4 regions of the Paucibacter sp. JuS9 genome follow, and region 3 is predicted to be linked to each of the others. Evidence: predicted binding sites of a transcription regulator. Region 3 holds the regulator's gene; each other region holds the start of a gene.
What was found. Region 3 encodes sigma-54, which starts transcription at its own class of promoters, with help from an activator protein. Its sites were predicted from a motif close to TGGCANGNAANCTGCTTT; they were not measured.
Positions count from the first base shown of each region.

Region 1: a site for sigma-54 is predicted at 2,235-2,252, ahead of ABT392_RS20945 (TorF family putative porin). Genes of this name have one in related genera too.
Region 2: a site for sigma-54 is predicted at 2,181-2,198, ahead of ABT392_RS10255 (PEP-CTERM sorting domain-containing protein). Genes of this name have one in related genera too.
Region 4: a site for sigma-54 is predicted at 1,529-1,546, ahead of ABT392_RS00390 (CmpA/NrtA family ABC transporter substrate-binding protein). Genes of this name have one in related genera too.

Region 1 covers NZ_CP194172.1:4,692,871-4,697,952, forward strand. Annotated here, with positions in the region: gene amt (ammonium transporter) at 1-1,043, opposite strand, end outside; gene glnK (P-II family nitrogen regulator) at 1,072-1,410, opposite strand; gene ABT392_RS20945 (TorF family putative porin) at 1,449-2,174, opposite strand; gene ABT392_RS20950 (fused MFS/spermidine synthase) at 2,460-3,071, shown strand; gene ABT392_RS20955 (spermine/spermidine synthase domain-containing protein) at 3,068-4,639, shown strand; gene ABT392_RS20960 (YifB family Mg chelatase-like AAA ATPase) at 4,680-5,082, shown strand, end outside.
Region 2 covers NZ_CP194172.1:2,300,772-2,305,853, reverse strand. Annotated here, with positions in the region: gene ABT392_RS10270 (PaaI family thioesterase) at 1-51, opposite strand, end outside; gene ABT392_RS10265 (CoA transferase subunit A) at 168-875, shown strand; gene ABT392_RS10260 (3-oxoacid CoA-transferase subunit B) at 878-1,516, shown strand; gene ABT392_RS10255 (PEP-CTERM sorting domain-containing protein) at 1,618-2,145, opposite strand; gene ABT392_RS10250 (DUF1800 domain-containing protein) at 2,397-4,136, shown strand; gene ABT392_RS10245 (DUF1501 domain-containing protein) at 4,276-5,082, shown strand, end outside.
Region 3 covers NZ_CP194172.1:4,104,390-4,109,471, reverse strand. Annotated here, with positions in the region: gene ABT392_RS18260 (TonB-dependent receptor) at 1-1,932, opposite strand, end outside; gene ABT392_RS18255 (RNA polymerase factor sigma-54) at 2,377-3,876, opposite strand; gene lptB (LPS export ABC transporter ATP-binding protein) at 3,897-4,676, opposite strand; gene lptA (lipopolysaccharide transport periplasmic protein LptA) at 4,673-5,082, opposite strand, start outside.
Region 4 covers NZ_CP194172.1:95,889-100,970, forward strand. Annotated here, with positions in the region: gene ABT392_RS00380 (FKBP-type peptidyl-prolyl cis-trans isomerase) at 303-707, shown strand; gene ABT392_RS00385 (ANTAR domain-containing response regulator) at 834-1,442, shown strand; gene ABT392_RS00390 (CmpA/NrtA family ABC transporter substrate-binding protein) at 1,721-2,938, shown strand; gene ntrB (nitrate ABC transporter permease) at 2,949-3,848, shown strand; gene ABT392_RS00400 (ABC transporter ATP-binding protein) at 3,853-4,656, shown strand; gene nirB (nitrite reductase large subunit NirB) at 4,653-5,082, shown strand, end outside.

The sequences.
Region 1 (5,082 bases), 590 kb from region 3:
ATCGAAGCCTTGCCCTTCATCAGCGCTTCACCGATGCACCAGGCCAGCACGGCGGCAGCCGTGGCAGCGAAGGTGTTGATGAAGGCCAGGGCAGCGAAGCCGTTGGCTTCCAGTGCCGAGCCGGCGTTGAAGCCGAACCAGCCCACCCACAGCAGCGAGGCACCGACCATGGTCAGCGTCAGGCTGTGAGGCGTGAACGCCTCCTTGCCGTAGCCGACGCGCTTGCCGATCATGAAGGCGCCCACCAGGCCAGCCACAGCGGCGTTGATGTGCACCACCGTGCCGCCGGCGAAGTCCAGCGCGCCCCATTGCCAGATCATGCCGGCCTTGGCGTTCATCTCATCGACCACGGCGGCGCTGGTGTAGGCGTCCGGGCCCGCCCAGAACCAGACCATGTGGGCAATCGGCAGGTAGCTGAAGGTGAACCACAGGGCCAGGAAGAGCAGGGCGGCCGAGAACTTGATGCGTTCGGCGAAGGCACCGACGATCAGGCAGGCCGTGATGCCGGCGAAGGTGGCCTGGAAGGCGGCGAACACCATCTCGTACATTGGCACACCCTTGCTGAAGGTGGCGCCAGTGGCGAAGGTGCCGGCGACGTTGTCCCAGAGGCCCTTCATGAACAGCCGGTCGGTGCCGCCGATGAACTGGTTGCCCTCGGTGAACGCGAAGCTGTAGCCGTAGAGCACCCACAGCACGACGATCAGCGAGAACGCGACCATCACCTGCATCAGCACCGACAGCATGTTCTTGCTGCGGACCAGGCCGCCATAGAACAGCGCCAGGCCCGGCACCGTCATCAGGATGACGAGCAGGGTCGAGAGCAGCATCCAGCCGGTGTCGCCCTTGTTGGGCACGGGTGCCGGTGCGGCGGCCGAAGCCGCTTCAGCGGGAGCCGAGGCGGCCGGTGCGGCTGCAGATGCCGCGTCAGCAGCAGCAACGACTGCCGAAGCAGCCACGGGAGCCGAAGCGGCCTGATCCTGGGCCCAGGCGGCGGGCGCGAAGACCGCAGCGGCCAGGGCCAGGGAGGCGAGAAGTTTCTTCATCGTTTGTTCTCCAACAGGCTTCTTGTTGTCAAAGAGCGTCCGTGCCGGTCTCGCCGGTACGGATGCGCACGACCTGGTCCAGCGGCGAGACAAAGATCTTGCCGTCGCCGATCTTGCCGGTGCGGGCCGAGGACTCGATGGCCTCGATCACCTGCTCCACCACGTCGTCGGCCACCGCCGCTTCGATCTTCACCTTGGGCAGGAAATCGACGACGTATTCGGCGCCGCGGTACAGCTCGGTATGGCCTTTCTGGCGGCCGAAGCCCTTGACCTCGGTGACGGTCAGGCCCTGCACGCCGATGGCGCTGAGGGCTTCGCGCACTTCGTCAAGCTTGAAGGGCTTGATGACGGCGGTGATCAGTTTCATGGTGGGTTACTCCGTGCGTGCGACGTGCGCTTGTTTCTTCAGAAGCTCTTCTTGAGCGACAGGACCAGGCCGGCCTTGCCCAGGTTCTTGGACGAGGGGCCGCCGACATAGGCGTCGGTATCGGTGCCGATGACGGCGCCCGAGACCACCAGGCCGCTGAAGTCCTTGGACAGGGCGAGGCTGTAGTCGGTGTAGCTGTACGTCTTGTTGTGACGCACTTCCTGGCGGCCCAGGTGCGGGGTGAGCATCAGGCCGTCGCCGAGGTCGAAGCTGGCGCTCAGGTCGAGGTAGAGGCTGCCCTTGCTGTTGGCGAAGCCGAACAGATTGCTGGTGCTGTACGACAGCTTGCCCGTGACCGGGCCGGCGGTCAGGGCACCGTAGAGCTCCAGCGTGTTGGCGCTGGGGTTCAGCTTGTTCTTGCTGTAGTAGTACTGCAGCACGCCGACGTCCAGCAGCAGGTCCTTGGAGACTTCGGTCTTGTAGCCGGCGTAGACGTCGACTTCGGCCGGGGCATCGCCGCCCGCGTCCTTGATCCACTTGATCGTGGAGCCCCAGGCGCCGATGTAGAAGCCGCTCGGCGAAGCGTAATCGGCACCGCCCTGCAGGGCCGGCTTCAGGCGGGTCTGCGAAATGCCGCGATAGCGGTAGTCGGTGGTGACACTGACATTGAAGGACAAGGGATCGACCGGTGCGGCTGCTTCCTGGGCAAAAGCGGGCAGGGCAGCGGAAAGGGCCAGGGCCAGGGTGGCAAGTTGTTGCTTCATTCGCAGGACTCCTTGATTGGGGGAATGGGTCAGGATGGCAAACAGGATTTCAAGCCAGCTCTTGCAGCTTCCGTGCCAGCACCGGTTTGGTCCGTTCCAGGGGCTGTGCCCCGGGGAAGGCAGGGCTCACGTGCCGTATCGGCTGGTCGCGGTGCACCACAATGGCTCATTTGCGCCGCTTGCGCCAGTCTGGTGCGCGCCCCACAAGCGTGCGGATGGGGTCGGGACGGCAAGGGCTTGCGCCGGGTTAGCATCGGCCGCGATACGAACATCCGGAGGTCATTCTTGAGCCAGCGATCTCGTGCCACCTTGCGGGTGGCCACCGCCTTCTTCCTCTCCGGCTTTGCGGCGCTGGTCTACCAACTGGCCTGGCAACGCCTGCTCTTCGTGGTGATCGGGGTCGACATCGAGTCGGTGACCATCGTGGTCTCGACCTTCATGCTGGGCCTGGGTCTCGGTGCCCTGCTGGGCGGTGCGCTGGCTGATCGCTGGCCGGCCCGCATCCTCCTGGCCTTTTGCCTGTTCGAGGGCGCGATCGCGGCCTATGGCCTGGTCAGCGTGGACCTGCTGCAGGCTTGCGCAGCCCTGTTCGCCGGGCTGTCGAGGCCGGCGGCGGCGGCCCTGAGCTTTGCCCTGCTCCTCTTGCCCACCGTCTGCATGGGCGCGACGCTGCCAATGCTGGTCGCTCATGCCTGGCGGAGCTCGGGCAATGTGGGCGTGTCCACGGGCACGCTGTATTTCATCAACACCCTGGGCGCGGCCACTGGCGCGCTGGCCATTGGCTTCTTCCTGCTGTATTGGCTGGACCTGCGTCAGGCCGTCTGGTTGGCGGCCGCGCTCAATGCCGCAGCAAGCCTGATCGTTGCCAGCGCTCTGCGCGGGAGGGCCGCGGCATGAACGAGAACCAAACCGGGCTGCGCCGTCTGGCCCTGGCCTTGTCCTTCAGCGTCGGCCTGCTGTCGCTGAGCCAGGAAATCCTCTGGGTCCGGCTGCTCTCCTTCGGGCAGCAGGGGCGACCCCAGGCCTTCGCCATCGTGCTGGCGGCCTTTCTGCTGGGCATCTCCATTGGTGCCGTCGTCGGGCGGCGCATCTGTGCGAACAGTCCAGCCGTGCTGGCTTCGGCGGCACGGGCGCTGTGCTGGGCCGCGGCGCTGGACCTGGTCGCCCTGCAACTGATGGCGCCGTTGCTTGGCAATTCGCCAATTCGCCTGGCCGGCCTGGTGTTGATGATCGCGGTGACCGCAGGCGCCAAGGGCGTTCTGTTCCCCATCGTCCATCACCTCGGCTCCGCGACGGCCGAAGCTGACCTCGGTCGCTCGGTGTCGCGTGTCTATCTGGCCAATGTCATGGGCTCGGCACTTGGCCCCCTGATCACCGGCTTCTGGCTGCTGGATGTGCTGCGGGTCGAGAGCGTCTGGGCGCTGGTGTGTGGCGCGACGGCGCTGCTGGGCTTGTTGACGCTCGCTGCAACGCCGCAGCGGCGCGTCAGCTGGTTCGCCATGCCGGCGGCGTTGCTGGCGCTGGGCCTGGTCCTGGTCGTGCACCCCCTGGTCGTCATCGACAAGGTCGCCGAGCCCTGGCAGGGCGACGCACCCTTGGCGCACCTGATCCAGAACAAGCACGGCATCCTGCATGTCACCCACGGCGACGACAGCGACACCACCTATGGTGGCAACGCCTATGACGGCCGCATCAATGTCGACATGGCACAGAACTCGAACGGACTGGACCGTGCCTACCTGATGGCGCTGCTGCACAACAAGCCTCGCCGGGTGCTCGTGATCGGCCTGTCCACCGGGGCCTGGACCGAGGTCATCCTGGGCTTTCCAGGTGTCGAGCAGGTTGACGTGGTGGAGATCAACCCGGGCTACCGCGAAATGATCTCGCGCTATCCGGCGGTGGCGCCGCTCCTGAGCGACCCACGCGTGCGCCTGCACATCGACGATGGCCGGCGCTGGCTGCGAGCGCATCCGCAGGCGCAGTACGACCTGATTTTCCAGAACACCACCTTCCACTGGCGCGCGTACACGACGCTCCTGCTGTCGCACGAGTACCTGAGCGAGCTGGGCAGGCATCTGGCGCCCGGTGGCGTTGCGGCCATGAACACCACCAGCAGCCGCGATGCGTATGCCACGGCGCTGGCCGTATTTCCGCACGTCATCCGCTACGGCAACTTCGCCTACATGAGCGCCGCTGCGCTGCAACGCCGGCCCGATGCAGAGGCCGTCCTGCGTGCCTGCCGCACCGGCGGTAAGCCAAGCTTTGGCGAAGCCTTGTTCACCAAGCCTCACGTGGCCTGGAAGCTCTTGAATGAACCCCTGCAGCCGGCAGCGGAGTACCTTCAGGCCAACGCCGGTGCGGTGCCGCCGATGGTGATCACGGATCTGAACATGATCAGCGAATACCGCCATGGGCAGCCGCCGCTGTTCGGCCTGCTGGCACCCCTGCTGCCGCCAACGCCGTAGCACAATCGCCGGCATTTGCTAACTCACAAGGGGAGCGTCCATGTCATTGGCCGTGATCCACAGCCGCGCGCTCGACGGCCTGGCCGCGGCGCCGGTCAGTGTCGAAGTGCATCTGGCCAACGGCCTGCCCAGCTTCACCCTGGTGGGCCTGGCCGATACCGAGGTCAAGGAAGCGCGTGAGCGGGTGCGGGCCGCCTTGCAGAGCAGTGGCCTGGCCTTTCCCCATGACAAGCGGATCACGGTCAATCTGGCGCCCGCCGACCTGCCCAAGGAGGGCGCACGCTTCGACCTGCCGATTGCGCTGGGCATCCTGGCGGCCAGTGGCCAGCTCGATGCAAGCCGGCTCGATGGATTCGAATGCGCCGGTGAGCTCTCGCTGGCCGGGCATCTGCGCCCGGTGCGCGGCGCGCTGGCCATGGCGCTGGCCTTGCGGCGCGAGGCTT
Region 2 (5,082 bases), 1.8 Mb from region 3:
CCAGGGCGCAAAGATGGCGGGGATGCTGTCCTGCAGGGCTTGTGGCGTCATGGGCCGTACTGTAAGTGGTGGCAGTGCCTAGGCGAATTTACGTAACGACCCGGACCGGGCCTGCGTAGTACGCTATCCGGCGTTCCGAATACCCGGGAAGCCAGGAGATAAATTTCATGAACAAGCTCTTTCCCAGCGCGGCTGCAGCGCTGGATGGCATCGTCCGCGACGGCCAGTTGCTGGCCGTCGGCGGCTTCGGCCTCTGCGGCATTCCCGAGGCCCTGATCGCCGCGCTGCGCGACAGCGGCGTCAAGAACCTGACGGTGATCTCCAACAATGCCGGCGTCGATGGCTTCGGCCTGGGCCAGTTGCTGGAGACCCGGCAGATCAAGAAGATGATCTCCAGCTATGTGGGCGAGAACAAGGAGTTCGAGCGCCAGTACCTGGCCGGCGAACTGGAGCTCGAGTTCACGCCGCAGGGCACGCTCGCGGAGAAGCTGCGGGCCGGTGGTGCCGGCATCCCGGCCTTTTTCACGCGCACCGGCGTCGGCACCATCGTGGCCGAGGGCAAGGAACTGCGCGAGTTCGATGGCCAGACCTATGTGATGGAGCTGGCCCTTGTGCCCGAGGTGGCGCTGGTCAAGGCCTGGAAGGCCGATGAGAGCGGCAACCTGCTGTTCCGCCGCACCGCCCGCAACTTCAACCCGGCCGCTGCCATGGCCGGCAAGATCACCGTGGTGGAAGTGGAAGAGATCGTGCCCACCGGCAGCTTCGACCCGGACTCGGTTCATCTGCCCGGCATCTATGTGCACCGCATCGTGGTGAACGCGAATCCCGAGAAGCGCATCGAGAAGCGCACTCTGAGTGAAAAGAAGGGAGCCTGACCATGGCCTGGACCCAAGACCAAATGGCGGCCCGCGCGGCGCAAGAGCTGGAAGACGGTTTCTACGTCAACCTGGGCATCGGCATTCCGACCCTTGTTGCCAACTTCGTGCCCGCAGACAAGGAAGTCTGGCTGCAGAGCGAGAACGGCATGCTGGGCATCGGCCCCTTTCCGACCGAAGACGAGGTCGATGCCGACCTGATCAATGCCGGCAAGCAGACGGTGACCACGATCGCCGGCTCCTCGATCTTCGGCAGCCATGACAGTTTTGCCATGATCCGTGGCGGCAAGATCAACCTGTCCATCCTCGGCGCCATGCAGGTGACAGCCAGCGGTGACCTGGCGAACTGGATGATCCCGGGCAAGATGGTCAAGGGCATGGGCGGTGCCATGGACCTGGTGGCCGGCGTCAAGCGCGTCATCGTGCTGATGGAGCATGTGGCCCGCAAGAAGGACGGCAGCGAAGACATGAAGATCCTGCCCCAGTGCACGCTGCCGCTGACCGGCAAGGCCGTGGTCAATCGCATCATCACCGACCTCGCAGTGATGGATGTGACGCCGCAGGGCCTGAAGCTCGTCGAGCTGGCCGAGGGCGTGACGCGCGAGTTCGTGCAGAGCAAGACCGGCGTGCCGCTGATCTGAGAAGACCGCGCACCGCAATGACAAAGGCCCGCAGTGACGCGGGCCTTTTTCTTGTTCATGACGCAAGCGCCGAACCGCTTGCCTCAGGTCTTCTGCAATGCTCAGGCCTTGCGGCGGCGGGCAGCGCCGATGCCGAGCAAGGCCACGCCCACCAGGGCCAGCGAAGCAGGTTCCGGCACAGCGGCGGTGGCGGCACTGAAGGTCAGGTTGTCGAAGGTGAAGTGGTTGTCCAGAACGCTGACGCGGATCTCATCGATGCCGCCGAATGTCGCAGCGTCAAAGCTGAAGTGACCTGCGTCACCGCCAACTTCCACCGTGCCGATCAGGCTGCCGCCGTCATAGGCAGCGAAGACGGCTGGGCCAATGCCGCCGTCCCTGACCATGTCGACGCTTTCCAGGGTGAAGTAGCCATTGCTTGCGAGCTTGAAGATGGCCTCGCCGTCATCCATGTGGGCCATGCCCGCGCCGGGCCAGTTCCAGACGGAGGTGGACGTCATCGTCAGGCCGGCTTCAGAGTAGTTGGTGTTGCTGACCAGCGAGGTGAAGGTCATGACGCCAGCTTGGGCTGCCGTGGCAGACACGCCGATCAGGGCGGCCAGGCCGATGGTGCGAGCGATTTTGTTCAGCATGTCGTAGCTTCCAGTGGTTCGTAGATGGCAATGTCTCAGCAGCTTTCGTGCCAGACCCCTAAGTCCTTGATCTGAAAGGAAACTAGGGAAGTGGTTGCCTCCACGGTGTAAACCCTGTCGACAATTTGAACGGTACTATTTCACGGTTTGTCGGCTGCGTGCAGCACGGCTTGCACTTCTTTACGCCTGAGACGTACCGGTTCGCCGGGCGCACCATCTAATCGGGTCGCAGCTTTGCACGAGGTCGGACGATGGCAAAAGAATCAATCCTGGCGACAAGCCTTGCTCCCGAGCCCGCGGATTCCCCAGCGCCGCCGCTGGCGCTCGACACCTCAGCGAGCTCAGCGCCATTGCCGGTACTCTTGAGCGCGGCACTGTTGAGCGCATGTGGCGGAGGGGGCGGTGGAGGCGGCAGCCCAGCACCGGTCCCCACGCCAAGCCCCTCACCGCCACCTCCGCCACCTCCGCCACCGCAGCCCACCGAAGCCGAAGCCTCGCGCTTCCTGGCTCAAGCCGGTTTTGCAGCGAGCACGGCGGACATCGCCACGGTGCGCGCCAATGGCTATGCCGCCTGGATCGACGCGCAGCTGGCGCTGCCGCGAAGCCAGGGTCACTACGACTGGATGGTGGCCAAGGGCTACGCCGTGACGGCCAACCTCAACAGCCTGGCAGGCGCCGACAACACGATCTGGCGCCAGTTGATTGGATCGCCCGACCAGTTGCGCCAGCGCATGGTGCTGGCCTTGTCAGAGATCTTCGTGGTGTCGATGAACGGCCTGCCGGTCAACTGGCCGGCCTTCATGACTGCCGCCTATGTGGACTGGCTTGGGGAGCACGCCTTCGGCAACTACCGAGACCTGCTGAATGCGGTGACCTTGTCGCCGGCCATGGGCGTGTACCTGAACATGCGGGGCAACCGCAAGGAAGATGCGGCCACGGGCCGCGTGCCCGACGAGAACTACGCCCGCGAGGTGATGCAGCTGTTCACCATCGGCCTGGTGCAGCTCAATATCGACGGCACGCCCAAGCTCGGCACCGACGGCAAGCCTCTGGACAGCTACACGCAGGCCAATATCACCGATCTGGCGCGGGTGCTCACCGGCTGGGAATTCGACAATGCCTCGAGCACCGAGCCGGGCCATGCAAAGCGCCCGATGGTGCATCTCGCCAACCGCTTCTCGACCGGCGCCAAGAAGGTGCTCGATGTCGATATCCCGTCCACGGCCGATGGCCCAACGGCCCTGAAGACGGCGCTGGACACGCTGGCCAATCATCCCAACGTCGGCCCCTTCATCGGCCGGCAGTTGATCCAGCGCCTGGTCTGCTCCAACCCCAGCACTGCCTATGTGCAGCGCGTGGCCGCGGTCTTCAACAACAACGGCAGCGGCCAGCGCGGCGACCTGAAAGCAGTGCTGAAGGCCATCCTGCTCGACACCGAAGCTCGCTCGGCGCCCGTGGGCGATGCCAGCGGCAAACTGCGTGAACCGGTGCAGCGCTTCGTGCAGTGGGCGCGCAATGCCGGCCTCACGTCGCCCACTGACTTGTGGAACGTGGGCAATCTGTCTGACCCGTCCACGCGCCTGGGCCAGAGTCCGATGCGCAGTCCCTCGGTCTTCAACTTCTTCCGGCCCGGCTATGTGCCGCCGAACTCTGCCCTTGGCATCGGCGGTGTCACCGCGCCCGAGTTCCAGCTCTGCAACGAGAGTACGGTGGCCGGCTATCTCAACTACATGCAGACGGTGATTGCCAGCGGCGTGGGCGAGCTCAAGCCCAACTACTCGGCCGAGCTGACGCTGGCCAATGATGCGCCAGCGCTGGTGGACAAATGGGCGCTGCTGCTGGCGGGTGGCGGCATCAGCGTTGTCACGCTCAATGCAATCAAGACAGCCGTGGGCAGCATCACCGCCAGCAGCGACACCGCGCGGCTCAACCGCATCCAGGCCACCATCCTTCTGCTGATGGCCTCGCCCGAATACCAGATTCAGAAATGAGACCACCCCCTACGCGCTTCGCGCGCCCCCTCAAGGGGGCGAGCCCGCAGGCCCGGCAAAGCCGGATCCTCGGGCTCCGCTTGGCTCGACCTGCTTTTTGCGATGCGACCACTGGTTTGTGGCTGCCGAGGAGATTTCGATGAATGTCTCGAACCTGCGCGCGATGCAGCGCCGCGAATTCCTGCGCCGCGCCTCGGCCCTCGGTGTCACCGGCGTGGCCGCCCCCTGGGCCTTGAATCTGGCGGCCATCGGCGAGGCAGCGGCGCAGAGTGCGCCCTCTGACTACAAGGCCCTGGTCTGCATCTTTCTCTACGGCGGCAATGACTACGGCAACACCCTGGTGCCCTACGACCAGACGAACTACAACGCCTACGCGACCATTCGCCAGACCATCGCCACGCCACGCGATCAGTTGACAGCGACCCTGTTGAACCCGGTCGTGGCCCTGCCCAGCGGCCGGCAGATGGCCTTGGCGCCGCAGCTCAGCCCGCTGATGCCGATCTTCAATGCCGGACATCTGGGCGTGCTCGCGAACATCGGCACGCTGGTGCAGCCGACCACGCTTGCCCAGTACAAGGCGCAGAGCGTGCCGTTGCCGCCCAAGCTGTTCTCGCACAACGACCAGCAAAGCGTCTGGCAGGCCTCGACGCCCGAAGGCGCGATCTCGGGCTGGGGCGGCCGCCTGGGCGACCTGTTCATGAACAGCAACGGCAACTCGACCTTCACCTGCATCAATGTCTCGGGCAACGCGGTCTTCATGTCGGGCAAGCAGGCGGTGCAATACCAGCTCTCGACCAATGGTGCGGTGGCCATCAACGGCATCACGAAGGCGATGTATGGCTCGCAAGCCTGTGCTGATGCCATGCGCAGCCTGATCACGGCCCAGCGTTCGCACTGGATGGAACAGGAGCTCAACCGCGTGGTCAGCCGCTCGGTCAGTGCGCAG
Region 3 (5,082 bases):
GAAGATGCGGCTGATCAGGACATTGGTCGTCGGGGTGACCAGCGGCTTCTGGGCCGCGGTGTAGGCCGGCACGGCCACGGTGTTGGTCGCCGAGACCGGCACGGCTGCGCTGGCCAGTTGCGGCGAGAGCACGGCGTACTTGGCGAAGTTCAGCTGGTCGTTGCTGCTGCCGGGTGGCAGCGCGAAGCTCCAGGAGCCATCGGGCTGCACGGCGAAGGTGGACTCGCCGTACTGATAGCCGAAGGACGCACGGCGGTCGTAGCGGAACATGCTCGAGTCGGCCTTGCCCCCCATGAAGACGGCCTTCAGGCGGCCGTTGCGGTACTCGCCACCGGTCTGCAGATACTTCGAATCCGTCTCGATCTTGCTGAAGATCATGTCGGTGTTGTAGTAGCTGTCGGTGGTGGTGTAGCTCGTCACGTGGTGCGAGTCATCCACCGTGTAGCCGGGCTTGATGTTCACCGTCGCGCCCTGGGCCAGCGGCGCACCGGCGCGGTAGCTGTAGGTCGTCGGCATCAGGGTGTAGGGGTAGGCCAGGCCGGTGCCCAGCGAGCGCACGCCAGCGGCCGAGTCGACGAAGGTGCCGGCCGTGTTGTAGGTCGGCGTGCCACCCACCGAGAAGTTGCCCACCACGTCGGCCACCTTGCGCTGGTTGGACGCGTACTTGCCGTAGATGTTCAATTCATCGCTGACCTTGAAATCCAGGCGGATGTCGCCGCCGTGGCGACGGTCGTCCTGGCCGCGCACATAGGAGCGGATCAGCGCCGGCGTGTAGTCGTTCCACTGGTTCAGGCAGCTCAGCTGTTCGTTGTTGCGCTGGTTGATGGCCAGCGTGCGCGCCGTGCTGCCGTTGATCGCGCTGGTCTGCGCCGTGGTGAGATTGGGGAAGGCAGTGAAGCAGTCGGCCTTGCTCTGCGCAGCGGCCGATTTGGTGATCAGCTCCAGCGGCGTGGCTGCATTGAAGGTGCCGCCGGCCGTCAGCGGCGAGGCCAGGAACGTGGCGTTGACCGTCGGGTCGGTCTTGGAGACCGTGGCCGGGTTGAAGGCAAAGGTCTTCTCCGGCGAGTTGTCGAAGTCCGCCTGGCGCAACAGGCCTTGCAGGCCGTTGACGCCGCCATTGCTCTGCTGATGGCTCTCGCTGTTGTAGTTGGACTTGTTCAGGTTGACCAGCACGCCCAGACGCTTGTCCAGGAACTTGTCGGCCAGCACCAGGTTCAGGTTGGGCGTGGTCTTCCTGTTCAGGGAGCTCTCGGTGGCGGCCACGCGCAGCGAGTAATAGGGCTTCTTGAAGTCCAGGCCGGTCCGCGTGTTGATGATGATGCTGCCGCCGAGCGAGCCTTCGGTCATCGCGGCGGTCGAACCCTTGACCACGTCCACGCTCTTGATCAGGTCCGACGAAAGCTCGCGGAACTCGACACCGCGGCCACCGCCACCACCCAGCAGGTCGGTGCCGCCACCAGCCTGCACGGCCTGGCCATCCATCTCCACACGCGTGAGATCGGCGCCGGTGCCGCGCACCGAGACGCTCACGCCTTCGCCGAAGTCGCCGCGGTCCAGCGCCACACCGGCAATGCGCGAGATCGCTTCGCCGATATTGCGGTCAGGGAAGGCACCGACGTCTTCCGCCACGACCGAGTCGGTGGCCGTGGCCGCGCGCTTCTTGCGGTCGATGCTGGACTGCTGCGAGAGCCGCGTGCCGATCACCAGCACCGAGCTCAGCTCGGCCGTGGCCTTCGCTGCCGGCTTCTTGTCATCCTTGCTGTCCTTGGCCTGTTCACCGCCTTGCGCCGCTTCGGCCGCGGGCTTGGCCGGCGCTACGGGCGTCGTGCTCGCTTGAGCCATCGCGGCCTCGCTGGCCATCAGCGTGAGGGCCATGGAAACGGCCAGGGCCAGGCCATCCGGCCGCAAGGCCAGTTTCGAAATCTTGTTCACAAGCTGTCTCCGTCACCGGGCTTGGCCGGCACTTTTTGTCATTGACTGGTGTTCACCGCAAGCGCCCCGAGGCTTCACGAGGCGGCGATCTACAAGCCTGCTTGCAAGGCCCGGATGAGGCCCGCCTGCGCTTGTGAGGAGTCCAGCTTATGAGGACGGGTCCGAATCGATGTATGACGCTTGTGCGTCGAACTATCGGAATTTTGAATAGCGGATGAATCGGCCGGGAAGCAAGGTTTCCGGTCACCCACTTTGCGGGTTATCCCGGGCGGATTCAGGGCGCATCAATCAACGCCTTGATCGTTTGTGCCGGCGCTGTTGCGGTGCGGCGACTGACGCGGCAAAGTCCTAGCAAGTCGCTGGGTCATGCGTTGGCAGCGCGCTGCGCGGCAGGCATTCAGGGCCCCGTTCAGACCCCCGCTCAGACCCCAGGTCAGAGTCGCGTCAAAGCGCCTTGCGCAGATTGGCCGGCGCAATTTTCAGCGCCTCGCGGTACTTGGCCACCGTGCGCCGCGCCACCTGGATGCCCTGCTCTTCCAGCATGTCGGACAAGGCGCTGTCGGACAGCGGCTTGTTGTTGTCTTCGGCGTCGACGAACTGCTTGATCAGCGCGCGCACCGCCGTGCTGGAGGCATTGCCGCCGGCATCGGTGTTGAGGCCGGACCCGAAGAAGTACTTCAGCTCGAAGGTGCCATGCGGCGTGGCCATGTACTTGGCCGTGGTCACGCGCGAGATGGTCGATTCATGCAGGCCCAGCTCGTCGGCTATTTCTCTGAGCACCAGCGGCTTCATCGCCAGCGCCCCATGCTGGAAGAAGCCCTTCTGCCGCTCGACGATGGCCTGCGAGACACGCAGGATGGTGTCGAAGCGCTGCTGGATGTTCTTGATGAACCAGCGCGCCTCCTGCAATTGGCCGCCCAGCGCGCTGTTGCTGATGCCGCCGCGCGTGGCGCGCAGCGCATTGGCATAGAGCTCGTTGATGCGCAGCTTGGGCGCGACCTCGGGGTTGAGCATCACACGGAATCCGCGGCCGCTCTTGCTGACGATCACGTCCGGCACCACGGCCGCCGCCTCGCCTGGCGCAAACGGCCGGCCCGGCTTGGGCTCCAGTGTCTGGATCAGCGTCTGCGCCTCGCGCAGCAGCTGTTCGTCGGCGCCGGTGAGTGCCATCAGCTTCTTGCTGTCGCGCCGGGCCAGCAGCTCCAGGTGGTTCTTGCAGATCAGGATGGCCACCACCTGCACCTGGCTGCGCGGCCGCGTGCGCAGTTGCAGGAGCAGGCATTCGGAGAGGTCCCGGGCGCCGACACCGGTGGGCTCCATGCTCTGCAGCCAGCGCAAGGCCACCTGCAGGCGTTCCAGCAATTCCTCGAGTGCCTCGGGGTCGTCTTCACCGGCGAGCGAGGCGGCGATCTCTTCCAGCGGGTCGGCCAGGTAGCCGTCGTCGTTCAGCGATTCGATCAGCACCAGGAGCGCGGCGCGGTCTTCGCTGCTGAAAGACATGCCGGCCATCTGCTGTTGCAGATGCTGCTGCAGGCTGATGGACGGCGCCTCGGTCTCGGGCCTTTCTCCGTCTTCGCTGCTGGAGCTGGCGCTGCCGGGCAGCTCGCGGATGCCGTCGAAGTCGTCGCCCTCGGTGCCGTTTTCCCAGTCTTCGCGCTCGGTGGTGCCGAAGTCCTCGGCCTTGATCTCGCTCGCGGCCTCACCATCGCCTGAAGGTGCCGAGTCGGGTTCGTCGGACGCGTTGCCGCGGACTTCGCTGAGCTCGGGTGCGGTGACCGCGCTGCCGAATTCCTCGTCGGTCTCGAGCAGCGGGTTCTGCGCCAGCATCTGCTCCACTTCCTGGTGCAGCTCCAGTGTGGAGAGCTGCAGCAGCCGGATCGACTGCTGCAACTGGGGCGTCAGCGCCAGATGCTGACTGAGCCGTACCTGCAGGGTGGGTTTCATCTCAGCGCAGCCCCAGCAGCCTACATTTTGAAGTGTTCGCCGAGGTACACCTTGCGCACGTCGGCGTTGGCCACCAGCTCGTCGGGCGTGCCTTCGGCCAGCACCTCGCCCTCGCTGATGATGTAGGCGCGGTCGCAGATGCCCAGGGTCTCGCGCACGTTGTGATCGGTGATCAGCACACCGATGCCGCGCGCCTTCAGGAAGCCGATGATGCGTTGGATCTCGAGCACGGCGATCGGGTCCACGCCGGCAAAGGGCTCGTCCAGGAGGATGAAGCGCGGCTGCGTGGCCAGGGCGCGGGCAATCTCGACCCGGCGGCGCTCGCCGCCCGAGAGCGCGGGTGCAGGGCTGTCGCGCAGCTTCTCGATCGAGAGCTCGTGCAGGAGGCTGTCCAGCATCTCGTTGATGCGGGTCTTGGTCCAGGGCTTGCCGTTCTCGTCCTGCTGCAGCTCCAGCACGGCGCGGATGTTTTCCTCGACGGTGAGCTTGCGGAAGATCGAAGCCTCCTGCGGCAGATAGGACAGCCCGAGGCGCGAGCGGCGGTGGATGGGCAGGCGCTCCAGCGCCTCGCCATCGAGCCGGATCTCGCCGGCGTCCGCCCGCACCAGGCCGACGATCATGTAGAAGCTGGTGGTCTTGCCGGCACCGTTGGGACCCAGGAGGCCCACGACTTCACCGCTGTCCACGGCCAGGTGCACGTTCTTGACCACGCGGCGCACGCCGTAGGTCTTCTGCAGTCCGTCGGCCTCAAGCCGGCTCGGGCGGCCCGGTGCCGCCGCTGCGCTGTCGATGCCGCTCATGAGGGCTTGCGAGGCGTGGTTTGCAGCGTGGTGCTGGGCTGCAGTTGGGTCGGTGCGCTGCTTGCGGACGGCAATGCCTCGGGCGCACTGGCTGCGCGCGGCATCAACACCATGCGGCCGCGGCCGTTGGGGCTGCGCTCGACATTGCCGCCGCTGGTCTTGAAGAGTTCGCTGCGGTTGTCATAGGCGATCTCGCCACCGGTGGTCTCCCCCGTGACGAGGCCGTTGCGCAGTTGGCGAAGCACCGCATTGCCGACGAAGCGGACGGTTTCCTTGCGGCTGTCGTATTCGATCTGGTCGGCCCTGCCTTCGATCACCTCGCCCGGCGTGTCACGGCCCTGGCTGAAGCTCACCTGCTTGTCGCCGTCCGAAGTGGCCGAGGCCTGGAAGAAGCCGTCGGGGGTTT
Region 4 (5,082 bases), 1.0 Mb from region 3:
CAACCGTCCTGACCCGCACCGCCCGTCGCCTGTGTCGAGGCACATGCCCAGTGTGGCCGGAGCAGGACGGCAGTGGGTTTCCCGAAGCGAGGTAAAGGAGGAGGGCCTGGCGCAGCCAGGGCCGGGGGACACGAGCGCAGGGGAACCCGCTGGCGGCCTGATCTTCGACCAACCGAGGAACAAGAAAACGAACGGCAGCTACGTGCCTGCATGAGTCTCCCCCTCAGATCGGCGATGAGCCATTTTTTGCATGCGCGCGCGATGCGATGATCCGGCTCCATCGAAAACCCTGGATGAATTCCATGCGCAAGCTGCTCGCCTTGATTCCCCTCGCGCTGTGCCTGTCGCCGGCCTTGGCCGCCGAACCCATCACCACCGCCTCGGGCCTGGTCTACACCGAAGTCGTGGCCGGCACCGGCGCGAAGCCGACGCAGAACGACAAGGTCAAGGTGCACTACGTCGGCCGCTTTCTCGACGGCCGCGAGTTCGACAGTTCGGTCGCCCGCGGCGAGCCGATGGACCTGCCGCTCAACCGCGTGATCCGTTGCTGGACCGAAGGCGTGCAGTTGATGAAGGTCGGCGGCAAGGCCAAGTTCTATTGCCCGGCCGCCCTGGCCTATGGCGAACGCGGTGCCGGTGGCGGCGCCATTCCGCCCAACACGCCGCTGACCTTCGAGATCGAGCTGCTGGGCATCGTCAAGCCCTGAGCACGGCGGGTCGCCTCGGGGATGGCCATGGACCGATGGGCTGTGACCTTGATTGATTGCTGAGGCCCGCTTGCGGGCATGGAAGTTGCGTCAAGCCCTGCAACCCTTGTCCCGTAACAACCCCCCTTGAGCGACTCCCTCTCCCTGGCCCAGGGCCTGCGCATCCTGCTGATCGATGACGGTGCCCACCGCGGCGCGCTGATCAGCGACGAGCTGGCGCGCCTGGGCTGCGAGGTGGTGGGCGTGGTGGAGCAGGCCACGCTGATCCATGACTGCGTGCTGCGCTTGAAGCCCGATGTGGTGATCGTCGACAGCGAATCGCCCACCCGCGACACGGTAGAGATGCTTGCCACGGTGTCGGAGACGATGCCGCGCCCGGTGGTGATGTTTTCCGAGGACGGCGGCGACGACCCGATGCGCCGCGCCCTGAAGGCGGGCGTCAGCGCCTATGTGGTGGCCGGCCTGCGCGCCGAGCGCCTGGCGCCGGTGCTGCAGGTGGCGATTGCCCGTTTCGAGCAAGACCTGGCGCTGCGCCAGGAGCTGGGCAAGGCGCAGGCGCAATTGGCCAGCCGCAAGAGCGTGGAGAAGGCCAAGGGCATCCTGATGAGCGAGCTGGGCCTGGATGAGGACGCGGCCTACAAGCGTCTGCGCAAGCTCGCGATGGACCGCGGTGAGGCGTTGGCCGCCGTGGCAGAGCGGGTCATCGACGCGCATTCCCTTTTGCGCCCGGGTTGATGTTGCATTGCACCAATCTGGCGCAGCGATGCCGGCAAACAGTGCGCGGCCGGTGCGTGCACCGGCCAAATCTCCCGGAATAACGCTGGCACGCTTTCTGCTGAAGTGAAGTCGTCGGGCCCGCAACGGCGTGGGCCCTTCTGGAATCGAACAAGGACAAAGGCGTCCGACCGATGGAGACACGCGAGTGGTCTCCTGGTCGCGACGCCTTTGTCCTTTTCTGCTTGGAGATCTCGATGAGCCATACGACTGGAAAGAAGCTGCACAAGGAGGGTTTGATGAGCGAGGAACGCCGCACATTGCTGGCCGGCGCTGCCGGTGCCGCCATGAGTGCCATGAGCCCCATGGCCTGGGCCGCCGGCTCGGACAAGCCCGAGAAGGAGGAGGTGCGCATCGGCTTCATCCCCCTGACCGACTGCGCCTCCATCGTGATGGCCTCGGTGCTGGGCTTCGACAAGAAGTACGGCATCAAGATCATCCCGACCAAGGAAGCCTCGTGGGCTGGTGTGCGTGACAAGCTGGTCAACGGCGAGCTGGACATGGCGCACGTGCTTTACGGCCTGATCTACGGCGTGCACCTCGGCGTCAGCGGGCCGAAGAAGGACATGGCCGTGCTGATGACCCTGAACAACAACGGCCAGGCCATCACGCTGTCGAAGAAGCTGGCGGACAAGGGCGCCGTGGATGGCGCCTCGCTCGCCAAGCTGATGAGCACCGAGAAGCGCGAGTACACCTTCGCGCAGACCTTCCCGACCGGCACGCATGCGATGTGGCTGTACTACTGGCTGGCCAGTGTCGGCATCAATCCGATCAAGGACGCCAAGGTCATCACCGTGCCGCCGCCGCAGATGGTGGCAAACATGCGCGTGGGCAATATGGACGGCTACTGCGTCGGCGAGCCCTGGGGCCACCGCGCCATCATGGACGGCATCGGCATCACCGCCGTGACCACGCAGGACATCTGGAAGGACCATCCCGAGAAGGTGCTGGGCACGACCGGCGAGTTCGCGAAGAAGTATCCGAACACCGCGCGCGCCGTGATCATGGCCGTGCTGGAGGCCAGCCGCTGGATCGATGCCGGCCTGCAGAACAAGCTGAAGATGGCCGACACCATCGCCGACAAGTCCTATGTCAATACCAGCGCCGACGCGATCAACCAGCGCATCCTCGGCCGCTACCAGAACGGCCTGGGCAAGACCTGGGACGACCCGAACCACATGAAGTTCTTCAACGACGGTGCGGTGAACTTCCCCTATCTGTCGGACGGCATGTGGTTCCTCACCCAGCACAAGCGTTGGGGCCTGATCAAGGGCCATCCCGATTACCTGGGCGTGGCCAAGCAGATCAACCAGATCGAGCTCTACAAGCAGGCCGCATCGCAGCTGAAGGTCAGCGTGCCCAAGGACGCCCTGCGCGCCAGCAAGCTGATCGACGGCGTGACCTGGGACGGCAAGGAACCCGCCAAGTACGCCGATTCGTTCAAGGTCAAGGCTTGAGGAGCACAACATGGTCTCCGCAGTCTTTCATTCGCCGCGCGAAGTGATCAGCGAGGAGCCAGCCGCCGTGGCAGCCAAGCCTCGCGAGCCCTTGGCTGTCGTCGCCAAGCCGCAGCCCAAGGCGCGCGCACCGCTGGACTGGCGCGCCTTCTGGATGCGCGTGCTGCCACCCATCCTCGGCCTGGCCTTGCTGGTCGGCGTGTGGGGACTGCTGACGCAAAAGGGCGGCAGTTTTCCCACGCCCGTTCAAACCTTCGATGCCGCCGTCAAGCTGTTTGCCGACCCCTTCTACAGCAAGGGCCCGAACGATCAGGGCATAGGCTGGAACATCCTGTTCTCGCTGCAGCGCGTGGCCATGGGCTTCGGCCTCGCGGCCCTGGTGGGCATCCCGCTGGGCTTCATCATCGGCCGCTTCGAGTTCGCGAACCGCATGGTCTCGCCCTTGATCAGCCTGCTGAAGCCGGTGTCGCCGCTGGCCTGGCTGCCCATCGGCCTGCTGGTGTTCAAGAGCGCCAATCCGGCCGCGATCTGGACCATCTTCATCTGCTCGATCTGGCCGATGGTCGTCAACACCGCCGTGGGCGTGCAGCGCGTGCCGCAGGACTACCTGAACGTGGCCCGCGTCTTGAACCTCAGCGAATGGAAAGTCATCACGCGCATCCTGTTCCCGGCCGTCCTGCCCTACCTGCTGACGGGTGTGCGCCTGTCCGTCGGCACGGCCTGGCTGGTGATCGTGGCGGCCGAGATGCTGACCGGCGGCGTGGGCATCGGCTTCTGGGTCTGGGACGAGTGGAACAACCTGAACGTCCAGCACATCATCATCGCCATCTTCGTGATCGGCATCGTGGGCCTGGCCTTGGAGCAACTCCTGATGCTCGTGGCCCAGCGCTTCTCCTTCAGCGAGGACTGACCCCATGAGCAGCAAACCATTTGTCCTGGTGCAGGACGCCGAAATGGTGTTCGCCACCCGCAAGGGAAAGTTCCATGCACTGCGCGAGATCAATCTTGAAGTGCAGCGCGGCGAGTTCATCACGCTGATCGGCCATTCGGGCTGCGGCAAGTCCACGCTGCTGAACCTGATCGCGGGGCTGCTCTCGCCCACCAGCGGCGGCCTGATCTGCGATGGCCGCGAGATCGCGGCGCCCGGCCCCGAGCGCGCGGTCGTGTTCCAGAATCATTCGCTCCTGCCCTGGCTCACGTGCTTTGAGAACGTGTACCTGGCGGTCGAGCGCGTTTTCGGTGCCGAGGAGACAAAGGCCCAGCTCAAACAGCGTACGCTAGATGCGCTGGCGCTGGTCGGCATGGGACATGCGGCCGCCAAGAAGCCGCAGGAAATTTCGGGTGGCATGAAGCAGCGCATCGGCATTGCCCGGGCGCTGGCCATGGAGCCCAAGGTCCTGCTGATGGACGAGCCCTTCGGCGCACTCGACGCGCTGACCCGCGCCAAGCTGCAGGACGAACTCCTGAAGATCGTGGCGAGAACGCAGAGCACGGTGGTGATGGTGACGCACGACGTGGATGAAGCCGTGCTGCTCTCGGACCGCATCGTGATGATGACCAACGGGCCGGCCGCCACCATCGGCGAGATTCTCCCGGTGGACTTGCCACGGCCGCGCGACCGCGTGGCCTTGGCCGAAGACCCGGTCTATTTGCATGCCCGCAAGGCGGTGATCGACTTCCTCTACACCCGCCATGCCCATGTGGAGGCTGCAGCATGAAGAAGATGAAGCTGGTGATGGTGGGCAACGGCATGGCCGGTGTGCGCACGCTGGAAGAACTGCTGAAGATCGCGCCCGATCTCTACGACATCACCGTGTTCGGCGCCGAACCGCATCCCAACTACAACCGCATCCTGCTGAGTCCGGTGCTGGCCGGAGAGCAGACGATCGAGGAGATCATCCTCAATCCGCTGGACTGGTATGAGGACAACAACATCACGCTGCATCTGGGCAAGAAGGTCACCCAGATCGACCGTGTCAAGCGGCGCGTGATCGCAGAAGACGGCAATGGATCCACAACTTCGGCCGACTACGACCGCCTCCTGATCGCCACCGGCTCCAGCCCCTTCATCCTGCCGGTGCCCGGCAAGGAGCTGAATGGCGTGATCGCCTACCGCGACATTGCCGACACCAACGCGATGATCG